One region of the Vibrio sp. VPAP30 genome, then DNA from elsewhere that is predicted to be linked to it. Evidence: predicted binding sites of a transcription regulator. Region 1 holds the regulator's gene; each other region holds the start of a gene.

Region 1 (4,149 bases):
GCTAAGTCCAGACAATGACTCGGAAATAAATTCGACAGGTGAAGACTTCAATTGTTGGTAAAAGCCGTAGCAGTGGTTGGCATTTTTGGTCACGCCAGCCCCGACTGCAGCTACCATTGAGTACCCTTCTCTAAGCTTTATTTCCGCTTCAATTGCCGCATCTTGCAGATACTCTAGAGCACCACCGACAATTTCACTTGTGTAAGCTAGGCGGAGACATTGTTGATCGGGTTGAGACTCATAGGCAAGGGGCACAAGCTGTGCACGCTTGAGGCTTGCAAGTACTTCACTTTCAACTCGCTGGAAGTCATGACCAGAGGTGAAATATAATTGAATTAGCAGTACTTCATCGAGTGAGGAGATAATTTTTGCACCACGACCAGACGCGAGAACACGCTCAATGCGTGTTGAACCAGATTCAGGCTGGTAGCTACAGCGTAGGTGTAAGTCCATAGCGCTCTGAGCAACAGGCTGTAGCGTTCGGCTATGAAGCACTGGTGCAGCAAGCCTTGCGAGTTCACTGGCTTCATCTAAACGTAACAACGGTAATAAGCAGGCATCAGAGACTAATCTTGGGTCTGCACTGTATACGCCGGCTACATCGCTCCAAATTGTCACACGGTATGCTTCTGCAAGAGCACCAATAACGGTTGCCGAATAGTCTGAACCATTACGACCTAAGAGAACCGTATGCCCTTGGTCATCTTGAGCCATGAAACCAGTAATCACGACTCTGTGCTGGGCATGCTGGACTAAGACTTCTTTAATCAGTGGGTAAGAAGCTCCAAAGTCGACTTCAGGTTGAGTGCCTGCTTCTGCACGCAGGAATGCACGTGCATCTTGGGTGACAGCAGGTAAAGCATGTTGATTGAGCAGAGCAGCCAATAAGCGTGACGACCAAACCTCGCCATGACCTAAAATAGCGGCTTTTTCAGCATTATTAAGTGGGTAAGTAAGTTCGCCTAAAGTGCTGAATTCATCGTTTAAGATTGCAAGTAACTGCTCTTTTTCCTCGCTTTCAATGAGCGCCTCAACCAGCTCGGTTTGAAATTGACGCAATGCTTGAAGCTCTTCATGGGCGATTCGTCCATCGTTGCTAAGTGCTTCAATAAAGGTGATCAGACGGTTGGTGGTTTTGCCTGCTGCTGAAACCACGATCAGATCTTCGGCTTGGGAGTATTCTTTTAAGATATCGACTACACGACGATAGCATTCAGGGTCAGCAAGGCTACTTCCACCAAATTTATGTAGTTGACGCTGAGTAGACATTAGAAGGCTTCCTTAGCTTTCGAAAAAGCTTGTTCAAGGTCAGCAATTAAGTCATCGGCATCTTCAAGCCCGACAGATAGGCGCAGCAATTGCTGTGAGACACCTGCTTCGGTAAGGGCTTCTTCGCCCATCACCCTGTGTGTCATGGACGCTGGATGACAGATTAGGCTTTCAACTCCGCCGAGAGATTCGGCAAGAGAAAAAAGTTCTAGCTCACCAACAAAGAATTTAAGCTGTTCAAAGCTGCCTGCAAACTCAAAACTTAGCATTGAACCAAAGCCTGACTGTTGTTTCTTGGCGATCTCATGACCTGGGTGCTCCGGCAAGCTCGGATGATAGATACGACCGACTAACTCTTGCGTCTGTAAGAAGCTTAAAATTTGACTAGAGCTTTCTTCATGCACCTTCATACGTGCACCCAGAGTACGGATGCCGCGTAGTGTCATGTAACTATCAAACGGTGTCCCTGTCGCACCGATACAGTTTCCCCACCAAGCGAGCTCTTCTGCATGTTCTTCGGTTTTAGTAATGATGACCCCACCGATAACATCTGAGTGACCATTGATGTACTTGGTTGTTGAGTGAACAACGAAGTCAGCGCCGAGGTCTAAAGGTTTTTGGAACACAGGTGTCAAAAAGGTGTTGTCGACAGCGACCAGAGATCCCACTTGTTTTGCACTTTCACATACGTTGGCAATGTCGACTACGCGTACTAGCGGGTTAGATGGCGTTTCTAGCAGGATAAGTTTTGGCTTTTTGGCAATGGCAGCATTCAACGCTTGCTCATCTGACTGATCGACAAACTCAACTTTAAAGTCACCTTTATTAGCACGAGTATTAAATAGGCGATAGGTACCACCATAACAGTCGTGAGGAGCGACGATTAAGTCATCTGGACCTAAGAAAGCTGATACCCATAGGTTCAAAGCCGAAGTGCCACAGTTAGTCACTACGGCACCTTTGCCGGATTCTAGTTCAAACAGCGCTGTTTCTAGCAGCCCACGGTTTGGGTTACCTGAACGCGTGTAATCATATTTAGGAACATCCCCAAACGCAGGAAAGCCATAATTAGTCGAGAGGTAAATCGGTGGAACAACAGCGTGATGCTGGGTGTCAGATTCGATGCCAGTACGTACCGCGATTGTGGCTGGTTTGCGGGTGCTCATAAGTGTTTCCTTTCGAACTTTAGTGACTTCTATTTGGGAATACGCTATACCTTTATCGTGTTAGATATATGTTATTCCTATCCCATACCTTTCCACTTTACTTGTCATTTTTGTGGCCGTCAACACTTCTAGACGTCCGTATGTCTTTGCTTGTGGCTATAAATACCGCTAAAATTGGGGATTCTATTTTCAACCATAAAAAATAACGAAAGGTGCGCAATGGCAGATTGGAATGGCGAATACATTAGCCCATATGCTGAGCATGGAAAGAAAAGCGAACAAGTAAAAAAGATTACAGTTTCTATTCCATTGAAAGTATTAAAGGTTTTGACTGATGAGCGTACACGTCGTCAGATTAATAACCTGCGCCACGCAACAAACAGTGAGCTATTGTGTGAAGCTTTTTTGCATGCATATACCGGGCAGCCACTGCCGACCGACGAAGATTTACGTAAAGACCGCCCGGACGATCTTCCTGCTGAAGTGAAAAAACTGATGACAGAGATGGGCATTGAGTTCGAATCTTTCGACGAATAATTAAAATAATCGCACCAAATTTTCGCACGCTGACGAAATTGAAATTCAAAAAAACCGCTGTTAAGACAGCGGTTTTTTCATCATTGGTCAGATTACTCAGCCATATAGTTTTCTGGCATCTCAATGCGAGCGACACCTGAATCAACAGCTGCTTGAGCAACGGCTTTAGCAACGCGTGGCAGCAGGCGTGGGTCCATTGGTTTTGGAATGATGTAACCAGGACCAAATGACAGCGCATCAACTCCGGCAGCCGACAGCACTTCTGCTGGCACTTGTTCCTTTGCTAGCAGACGAATAGCGTCTACGGCTGCAAGTTTCATTTCATCGTTAATTTCACTTGCGCGCACGTCTAGCGCACCACGGAAGATGAATGGGAAACATAGCACGTTGTTAACCTGGTTAGGGTAATCACTACGACCAGTACCCATGATCAGATCGCTGCGTACTTCGTGAGCGAGTTCAGGTTTGATCTCTGGATCTGGGTTTGAACAAGCAAATACAACCGGTTTGTCTGCCATTAGAGCTAGTGCTTCTGGGGAGAGTAAGTTGGGACCTGATACACCAAGGAATAGGTCTGCACCATCAATCACGTCTTCTAATGTGCGTTTGTCGGTATTGTTGGCAAATAGCTGCTTGTATTCATTTAGGTCGTCACGACGAGTATGGATAACCCCTTTACGGTCAAGCATGTAGATTTTCTCACGCATAGCACCGCATTTTATCAGTAGCTCCATACACGCTACTGCTGCTGCCCCCGCACCAAGACACACAATGGTGGCGTCTTCTAACTTCTTTCCTTGAAGTTCAATAGCATTGAGCATACCCGCTGCGGTAACAATCGCCGTACCGTGTTGGTCATCATGGAATACCGGAACGTCACAACGTTCAATTAGCTGCTTTTCAATTTCGAAACAGTCTGGTGCTTTGATGTCTTCTAAGTTAATGCCACCAAAAGTATCGGCGATATTAGCAACAGTATCGACAAATTCTTCTATAGTACGGTGTTTTACTTCAATGTCGATCGAGTCTAAACCAGCGAAGCGTTTGAAAAGTAGAGATTTACCTTCCATTACAGGTTTAGAAGCTAGAGGACCTAAGTTGCCAAGGCCAAGAATCGCCGTACCGTTTGAAATAACCGCAACCATGTTGCCTTTTGACGTGTACTTGTAGACGTTGT
Region 2 (4,149 bases), on a different contig from region 1:
TTGCTTGCGCCGTCTGCTGATTTTTTAGGGCGCAAAGTGCTGCATTCTCATAACTCGCTGATGACAAATAATAATAGGGTTGAGCAATGGCTTGGTTGAAGTATTGATCGGCGCGAGCGTAGTGGCCTTGTTTACATAAGAAAGTTCCGTAATTGTTAAGCACATTACCGTTTTTAGGGTGCAGCTTGAAGGCTAGGTTATAGAAGTGTTCAGCTGAATTAAGTTCACCGACTTGCTCGTAATAGTGGGCGAGTGCGAGTTGAGCACGGTAATAATTGGGGGCGTGTTCTATGGCTTGCTCTAGGTTTTCTCTTGCTTTGAGCATATTTCCTTTTTCCAAATAACCAACTCCAAGTGCAATTCGTGCTTCAGAACGTTGCCGAGCATCTGAAATTTCATGAAGGGTGGGTGCCATACAACCGGAAAGGATTAGACTTAGAGCGAGTGAAATTAAGCGCATAACAGGTCATGAGTTTTGTGAGTATGTTGAATGTATATCTCAACTCATCCGGTCTGATTAGCGAGTGGCGTAAAGTATGCGACAAGTTTTGCAGTAGGCGGTGCAAATTGATGAGGTGGAGAGTGACAAACAAAGCGGCAGTTCTAACAACGATAGTAAGCTTTATTATTGGTATGGCAGGCAAACCTTCGTCTGCAAATGAATTTGATGCTGAAATAGAGAAGACAACCGAAGGTTTAGCGTTTGTGAGAGTCGCTAATCCACAAGCGAGCAGCCGGGTAATATTTATTCACGGTTCTCCGGGCAGTCACGCAGCCTATACAGATTATTTGTCTGACGAGATGCTGAAATCTCAAGCAGAGCTTATATCTGTTGACCGCTTAGGCTATGGGGAGTCTAGCCCCAATTTGGTGACCAGCCTTGATCGACAAGCAGCGGCAATAGGCCAATTGCTTGCCAAGGATAAAGCGAATATTTTGGTTGGGCATTCGCTAGGCGCTACTATTGCGTTGGCTCTCGCGATCCAACTACCGAACATGGTTGACGGATTGGTCTTGGTGGCACCAGCACTGGATGCCAAGCTTGAAGAGCCAAAGTGGTACAACGAGATTGCAGATACCTGGTTGATTAATTGGCTACTGTCTCGCGATTGGCAGAGGTCAAACGGTGAAATGATGCCGCTGGCTAAAGAATTGAGTGATCTAAGTGCTAAAGACTGGACAGTGTTGGACGAGCGGCCAGTGACCCTAATTCATGGCAAAGAAGATACGATTGCAGACCCAGAGAATTCTGCTTTTGCCATCGCAAAATTAACTGGTAAGACAAAAAAATATCTCGAAGTTGAAAAAGAGGGACATTTTATCCTTTGGCAAAATATCCCTTTGATTTCTGAACAGATTCAACAAATAGTTTTGGCTGCTGACCAAGTAAAAGAGCATTAGTCGTCTTTGGTAAAATTTGCTTCGCTGAAGTGATCCAAGTCGTAAGGTGTTTGTTGGTAAACACAGTAGTTTAGCCAGTTAGCAAATAGCAGGTGTCCATGACTGCGCCAACTTGCGCACGGTTTGTTATCTGGATTATTGTTCGGATAGTAGTTAACAGGAATCGCAGGCTCCATTCCTTCACCTAGATCGCGAATATACTCGTTATGTAAAGTATGGGAGTCGTACTCAGGGTGACCTGTGACAAATACATTTCGTTTGTCTTTCGTTGCTGCCAGATACACGCCCGCAACGTCTGATGTTGCAAGAATATCTAGATCAGTGTGCTCGGCGAGATACTCTGAGGAAAAGTCAGCATAACGAGAGTGTGGGGCGAGGAACGTGTCATCAAAGCCGCGTAAAACCGGATGGTATGGCTGGTGGATCTTATGATGGTACACACCAGATAGCTTCTCTTTACGCGTGCGTTTCGGTAAGTCGTAAAGTAGCTTTAGTCCAGCTTGCGCTGCCCAACAAACGTAAAGGGTTGAAGTAACGTGCTCCTTTGCCCAACTCATAATCGTTTGCAAGTGTTCCCAGTAAATCACATCTTCAAACTGGACCAAGCCTAGCGGAGCACCAGTAATAATCAGTCCATCGAAGTTGCGCCCCTTGACCATTTCAAATTGGCGATAGAAGTTATCTAAGTGCTCAGTTGGCGTGTTTTTACTGGGTCTGTCGTCAATACGCAGCAGTTCAATATCTACTTGGAGTGGGCTGTTTGATAACAAGCGCAGGAACTGAGTTTCCGTCTCAATTTTCTTAGGCATAAGATTGAGGATCAGCACCTTGAGCGGACGAATTTCCTGTGTTGACGCACGAGATTCAGGCATTATGAATATATTCTCAGTACGCAATACGTCAGATGCGGGTAATTGATCGGGGATCTTAATTGGCACAGCTTACTCCCTAAGCATGTTTATGGACGTCTATACTTCTAAACTTAACTCAATCAGAATAAGATGTCGATAGCCAATTTGTGCCAATTTATATTAATATTCGTCCGCTCATTCACTAGTTAAACTCACGATGACCTTAAAACTTACGTTGATTCGCGGGCTGCCCGGTTCAGGGAAAAGCACGTTAGCCAAAACAATGTCAGCCAAGCACTATGAAGCAGATATGTTTTTTATTAGTGACTGTGGCGCTTATGTTTACGACGCGACGAAAATTGCAAATGCACATCAGTGGTGCCAAGCAATGACGGAACAAACCCTTGCCAGTGGGAAAAGTGTCGTGGTTTCAAACACTTTTGTTCAGCGTTGGGAAATCGTTCCCTATTTCAAACTGGCTAAGCGGCTTAGCGCAAGATTTGAAGTTATCGAGTGCCATAACCACTATGGCAATATCCATGGCGTGACGGCGGAAACTATTCAATCAATGAAAAAACGGTGGCAAGAATGGCAAAGCGTACCCCAGTTGTAGAAATGACTTCTTACGGCATTTATCAGGAGTGGGATTCAAAATCGAAGCATCTGCCAAAGATTCAAGAATTCACAACAAAAGTGCCTGCAGATGAAGAAATCGAATTTGGCTTTATTGTGAACATCAAAAAAGCCAAGGGCGAGGTGATCGACTTTTGTATTGCTCACCCGGGAATTAGGGGTAAAAAAGGCCAAGTACTAGAACCATTTACTGGTGATTTGCACATAGGCAGTAACGATTGGGACTTCTATCTCGGAGATACAATACAGCTTCTGGATCCTATTGACGGGTTTGAGTCGAATATTGGTAAATGGCGAATGACGATCTCGCTGAACGGCAACATCATTGCGGAAAAAACATTTGATGTGTATGCACGTGATGAAGGTGAATTTTGGAAGCAACGCGGTTTTTAGTTCAAAGTAGTGGTGATAGTCTAAAAGCTAACCCTGATTAGGGAGGGGCGACTGGTGCTTTCTCAATAACAGAGTTCGCCCCTTACTCACAATAATTAAGTTAGATTCGAGAAAAGTCATACCCAGCGGCAAGCAATAACCCGCGTTCATGTTTTATTAACTGCGCACGGTCTTCGATAAGTTCATGCAGAGCTTGACGTGGTCTACCTGCGAGTTCTTTGTAAGCTTCAAATGATTGCGAGGCATCAATCGCTGTAAACATTTTACTGATTACGTTACGTGCTTCACATGGACTGCTGTTAGCTTTGAAGTACTCTACGCCTTTCGCGGCATCACGCATTTCTGCCAGTAGCTCTATAGGGCTTGTTTCCTGCGCCACAGCTAGATAATTATCTAGCACTCTTTTGGCAAACAGTAGCTCTTGAAGTGGAATATCACGGCCACTTTCGATCAGTGCCTGACTGAGAATGTTACTTGAGCTCATGTACTATCTATCCTTGGTTCAAATGTATCAATGACTCAAAGCAGTCTAAATTATCATCGCGCTAAAGGGAATAATCTAGTTACGATGATTTGAAAGTAAACACGAGTGATTTTCGCTTAATAATTCTTATGTTGCGTACTACTTTACAGCTTGAATGGTAGGTTAGTGACGCAGGTGTTCCGGATAAACTTTGAGATTAGCCAATTAATATTCCTCGGGTGTCTATAATTACAGCACTACAAGTAAGTGCATTTTCCCAAGGAAGGTTTATTTATGTTGTTTTTTAAGGATACCGAGTCCGCTAAGACCCCCAGTCATTCTGATCATGTCTATGCCGCAATCAAAAAACATGTTGCATGGATAGAGTTTAGCCCTGATGGCACTATT
Region 3 (4,149 bases), on a different contig from region 1:
CCAATTCCGTAAGTTGCAAAGCCCACTAATATACCGCCGCATATCAATGCTGCCCACACAATCATTGCCGGGATATTCGACTTTACGGCGTTAAAGCTTGAGAATACCGCAGTCATCATATCGACGCGGCGCTCCATCATTAGTGGAATAGAGAAGGCAGAAATGCTAAATACCACGCAAGCTAGAATTAAGCCAACTAAAGAACCTATCACTAGAAATGGCATGAAGTCAGTCAGTGGTGCACCTTGCACCGATGGATAAAGCGCATGAAGCAGTGCAGCAATTCTCATCCAAAAAATCATACACACCGCCAGTAACACCGCAAACGCCCATTGCGAGGTAGAGTTACGGCTGATTGCCTTCATTGAGTGTAACAGGCTAGCATTGTGGCCTCTTTCTCTCTCCCAACTTGCATCATAGAGCCCGAGAGCAAGGAAAGGACCAATCAGCATGTAAACCACAAGACTTGGCATCACCACTAAGTGGGTGCCTTGCCATTGGACAAGTAAAACGATGCCAATTGCGGCGGCCATAAAGCACAAACCGTAAAAAGCACTGATCAGAGGCATGCGGACGAAGTCATGCAAACCGAGTGCAAGCCAGTGGAATGGAGCTGAAATACTGACCTGATTGCACTGAATAGTGCGGGCGTATTCTGAATCTGGGACCTGCTTTTGTTTATCTTTGAAGTCGTCTGAGTTAACCGTACGAGGCATACGCCCTCCTTGATCGATTCTCTACCTACACTGTGCTAGTTAAGCAGCAGTGAATGGAACTCGATGCCCGGCTTGGCGACGTCGTTGATGTAAGCGGCGCATCAGTTAAACTGTTTACGAAGCGAAATCGATGAGTGATTTTGTCCGTTAACATATTTTTAACTATTGACCCCATGGCAAAAAAATACAAATTTCTTGATGTTTTTTTGCGTACAAAAAAAGAACGTCTGGTAAACCAGACGTTCTTTAACTGTTTGTTCGAGCAATGCAAGATTATTTCAGACCAGCAAACTCACGTAGTAGTGCTGCTTTGTCTGTTGCTTCCCAAGGGAACTCTTCGCGACCAAAGTGACCGTATGCAGCTGTCTTTTTGTAGATAGGCTGAAGTAAGTTCAACATCTCTTGCAGACCGTATGGGCGAAGATCGAAGTGTTGACGTACTGCTTCAACGATAATGTCTTGCGATACTTTCTCAGTACCGAAGGTTTCAACCATTATAGAGGTTGGATCTGCCACACCGATAGCATAAGAAAGTTGAATTTCACAACGATCTGCTAGGCCTGCAGCAACAATGTTCTTAGCTACGTAACGCGCTGCGTATGCTGCGCTGCGGTCAACTTTTGATGGATCTTTACCAGAGAAAGCACCGCCGCCGTGACGGGCTGCACCACCGTAAGTATCAACAATGATCTTACGACCTGTTAGACCACAGTCACCCATAGGACCGCCGATGACGAAGCGACCAGTTGGGTTGATGAAGAAGTTTGTCTCTTTGTTGATCCACTCAGAAGGCAGTACAGGTTTGATGATCTCTTCCATTACCGCTTCACGCAGGTCTGGTGTAGAGATTGAATCACAGTGCTGTGTAGAAAGAACCACAGCATCAATGCCAACAATCTTACCTTGGTCGTACTGGAAGGTTACCTGAGATTTAGCGTCAGGGCGTAACCATGGCAGTGTGCCGTTTTTACGTACTTCAGCTTGTTTTTGTACAAGAAGGTGCGAGTAGGTAATCGGTGCTGGCATTAGAATGTCAGTTTCGTTAGTCGCGTAACCGAACATGATGCCTTGGTCACCAGCGCCTTGCTCTTTAGGATCCGCTTTATCAACACCTTGGTTGATGTCAGGAGACTGCTTACCGATAGTGTTTAGAACTGCACAAGAGTTTGCATCGAACCCCATATCAGAGTGAACGTAACCGATTTCACGTACCGTCTGGCGAGTTAGCTCTTCGATATCTACCCATGCTGATGTTGTGATTTCACCACCAACCATCACCATGCCAGTCTTTACGTAAGTTTCACACGCAACACGTGCTTTTGGATCTTGCTCTAGAATCGCATCAAGGACTGCATCAGAAATTTGGTCAGCAATTTTATCTGGATGACCTTCTGAAACAGACTCAGAAGTAAACAGGTGCTTAGCCATGTGAGCTCCACTTTTAATTTTTTAGAGAGCGCTCCCGTTATTAAAGGTGGAGCACTAATAAATAATACTGATATCTGTAGGTGTATCTACATCTAGACGTCTATTTTAGTTTTGAACGCTCGGATTACAAGCTCTTTTTTGCTATTTGATAAAACCAAACGTTTGCTTTAACTGTTCGAAATATTAGTAACTTTTGTCGATTTGCTGCGAAAGCTAAGAAATTTGTGAGCTTTTGTCTTGGAAAACGATTGCAGTGCTGGTGGTGCTTTGAGAGAATTATCGCCCATTTTATTTTGATTCGCTTAATCCATTCAGGAGCTGACATGTCTTCTCGTCAACATCTCGCTAATGCAATCCGTACGCTAAGTATGGACGGTGTACAACAAGCAAACTCTGGCCACCCAGGTGCACCTATGGGTATGGCTGATATCGCTGAAGTTCTTTGGCGCTCACATCTAAACCATAACCCGGCAAACCCAGAGTGGGCTGACCGCGACCGTTTCGTACTATCAAACGGCCACGGTTCTATGCTTATATACTCGCTACTGCACCTAGCAGGTTACGAGCTGTCTATCGACGATTTGAAAAACTTCCGTCAGCTGCACTCTAAGACTCCAGGTCACCCAGAGTACGGTTACGCACCAGGTATCGAAACAACAACTGGGCCACTAGGCCAGGGTATCACTAACGCTGTAGGTATGGCGCTGGCTGAGAAGACCCTTGCAGCACAGTTCAACAAAGAAGGCCACGACATCGTTGACCACTTCACTTATGCATTCATGGGTGACGGCTGTCTGATGGAAGGTATCTCTCATGAAGCGTGTTCACTGGCAGGTACACTAGGTCTTGGTAAACTTATCGCGTTCTGGGATGACAACGGCATCTCAATCGATGGTGAAGTTGAAGGTTGGTTCTCTGACGATACACCTAAGCGTTTTAAAGCTTACGGCTGGCACGTGATCCCAGCAGTAGACGGTCATGATTCTGAAGCGATTAACGCAGCAATTATTGCAGCGAAAGCAGATCCTCGACCAACGCTAATCTGTACTAAAACAGTGATCGGTTTTGGTTCGCCTAATAAGTCTGGTTCACATGACTGTCACGGTGCACCACTAGGCGCTGAAGAAATTGCAGCAACACGTAAAGAGCTTGGTTGGGAATACGGTCCATTTGAAATCCCTGCTGATGTATATACACAGTGGGATGCAAAAGAAGCAGGTGCAGCTAAGGAAGCTGCGTGGAATGCTAAATTCGATGCATACGCGGCAGCTTACCCAGTTGAAGCAGCAGAGCTTAATCGTCGTCTAAACGGCGACCTACCAGCACGGTGGGAAGAGAAAGCAAACGCAATCATTGCTGATCTTCAAGCGAACCCAGCCAATATTGCATCACGTAAAGCGTCGCAAAATGCTCTAGAAGCGTTCGGTGCTATGCTACCAGAATTCCTAGGCGGCTCTGCTGACCTTGCGCCTTCTAACCTAACCATGTGGTCTGGTTCTAAGTCAGTATCTGCAGAAGATGCTTCTGGTAACTACATCCACTATGGTGTACGTGAGTTCGGTATGACAGCAATCATGAACGGTATTGCTCTGCATGGTGGTTTTGTACCATACGGTGCAACTTTCCTAATGTTCATGGAATACGCACGTAACGCAATGCGTATGGCTGCTCTGATGAAAGTTCAGAACATCCAAGTTTACACGCACGACTCTATCGGCCTAGGCGAAGATGGTCCAACTCACCAACCAGTTGAGCAAATGGCATCTCTACGTCTAACGCCAAACATGAGCACATGGCGTCCATGTGACCAAGTTGAGTCGGCAGTGGCATGGAAATTAGCAATTGAGCGCAAAGATGGCCCTACTGCTCTAATCTTCTCTCGTCAAAACCTTGCACAGCAAGCGCGTAGCGAAGATCAAGTGGCTAACATCGCTAAGGGTGGCTACATCCTGAAAGATTGTGCAGGCAAGCCAGAGCTTATCCTTATCGCAACAGGTTCAGAGGT

The links. Region 1 encodes MetJ, which represses methionine synthesis genes. Its sites were predicted from a motif close to TTAGACNTNTANANGTCTAA; they were not measured.
Region 2: metA (homoserine O-acetyltransferase MetA) is a predicted target of MetJ. The motif match lies at 2,362-2,381, and genes of this name have one in related genera.
Region 3: metK (methionine adenosyltransferase) is a predicted target of MetJ. The motif match lies at 2,229-2,248, and genes of this name have one in related genera.

Annotation. Positions count from the first base shown of each region.
Region 1 is NZ_LBLS01000010.1:4,674-8,822, forward strand. It holds gene ZX61_RS01545 (bifunctional aspartate kinase/homoserine dehydrogenase II) at 1-1,269, opposite strand, end outside; gene ZX61_RS01550 (O-succinylhomoserine (thiol)-lyase) at 1,269-2,435, opposite strand; gene metJ (met regulon transcriptional regulator MetJ) at 2,655-2,972, shown strand; gene ZX61_RS01560 (malic enzyme-like NAD(P)-binding protein) at 3,065-4,149, opposite strand, start outside.
Region 2 is NZ_LBLS01000018.1:68,333-72,481, forward strand. It holds gene pilW (type IV pilus biogenesis/stability protein PilW) at 1-460, opposite strand, end outside; gene ZX61_RS07095 (alpha/beta fold hydrolase) at 583-1,401, shown strand; gene metA (homoserine O-acetyltransferase MetA) at 1,398-2,339, opposite strand; gene ZX61_RS07105 (ATP-binding protein) at 2,470-2,865, shown strand; gene ZX61_RS07110 (DUF3859 domain-containing protein) at 2,841-3,278, shown strand; gene ZX61_RS07115 (hypothetical protein) at 3,379-3,762, opposite strand; gene ZX61_RS24700 (methyl-accepting chemotaxis protein) at 4,036-4,149, shown strand, end outside.
Region 3 is NZ_LBLS01000036.1:40,543-44,691, forward strand. It holds gene ZX61_RS15625 (DUF2189 domain-containing protein) at 1-716, opposite strand, end outside; gene metK (methionine adenosyltransferase) at 990-2,144, opposite strand; gene tkt (transketolase) at 2,468-4,149, shown strand, end outside.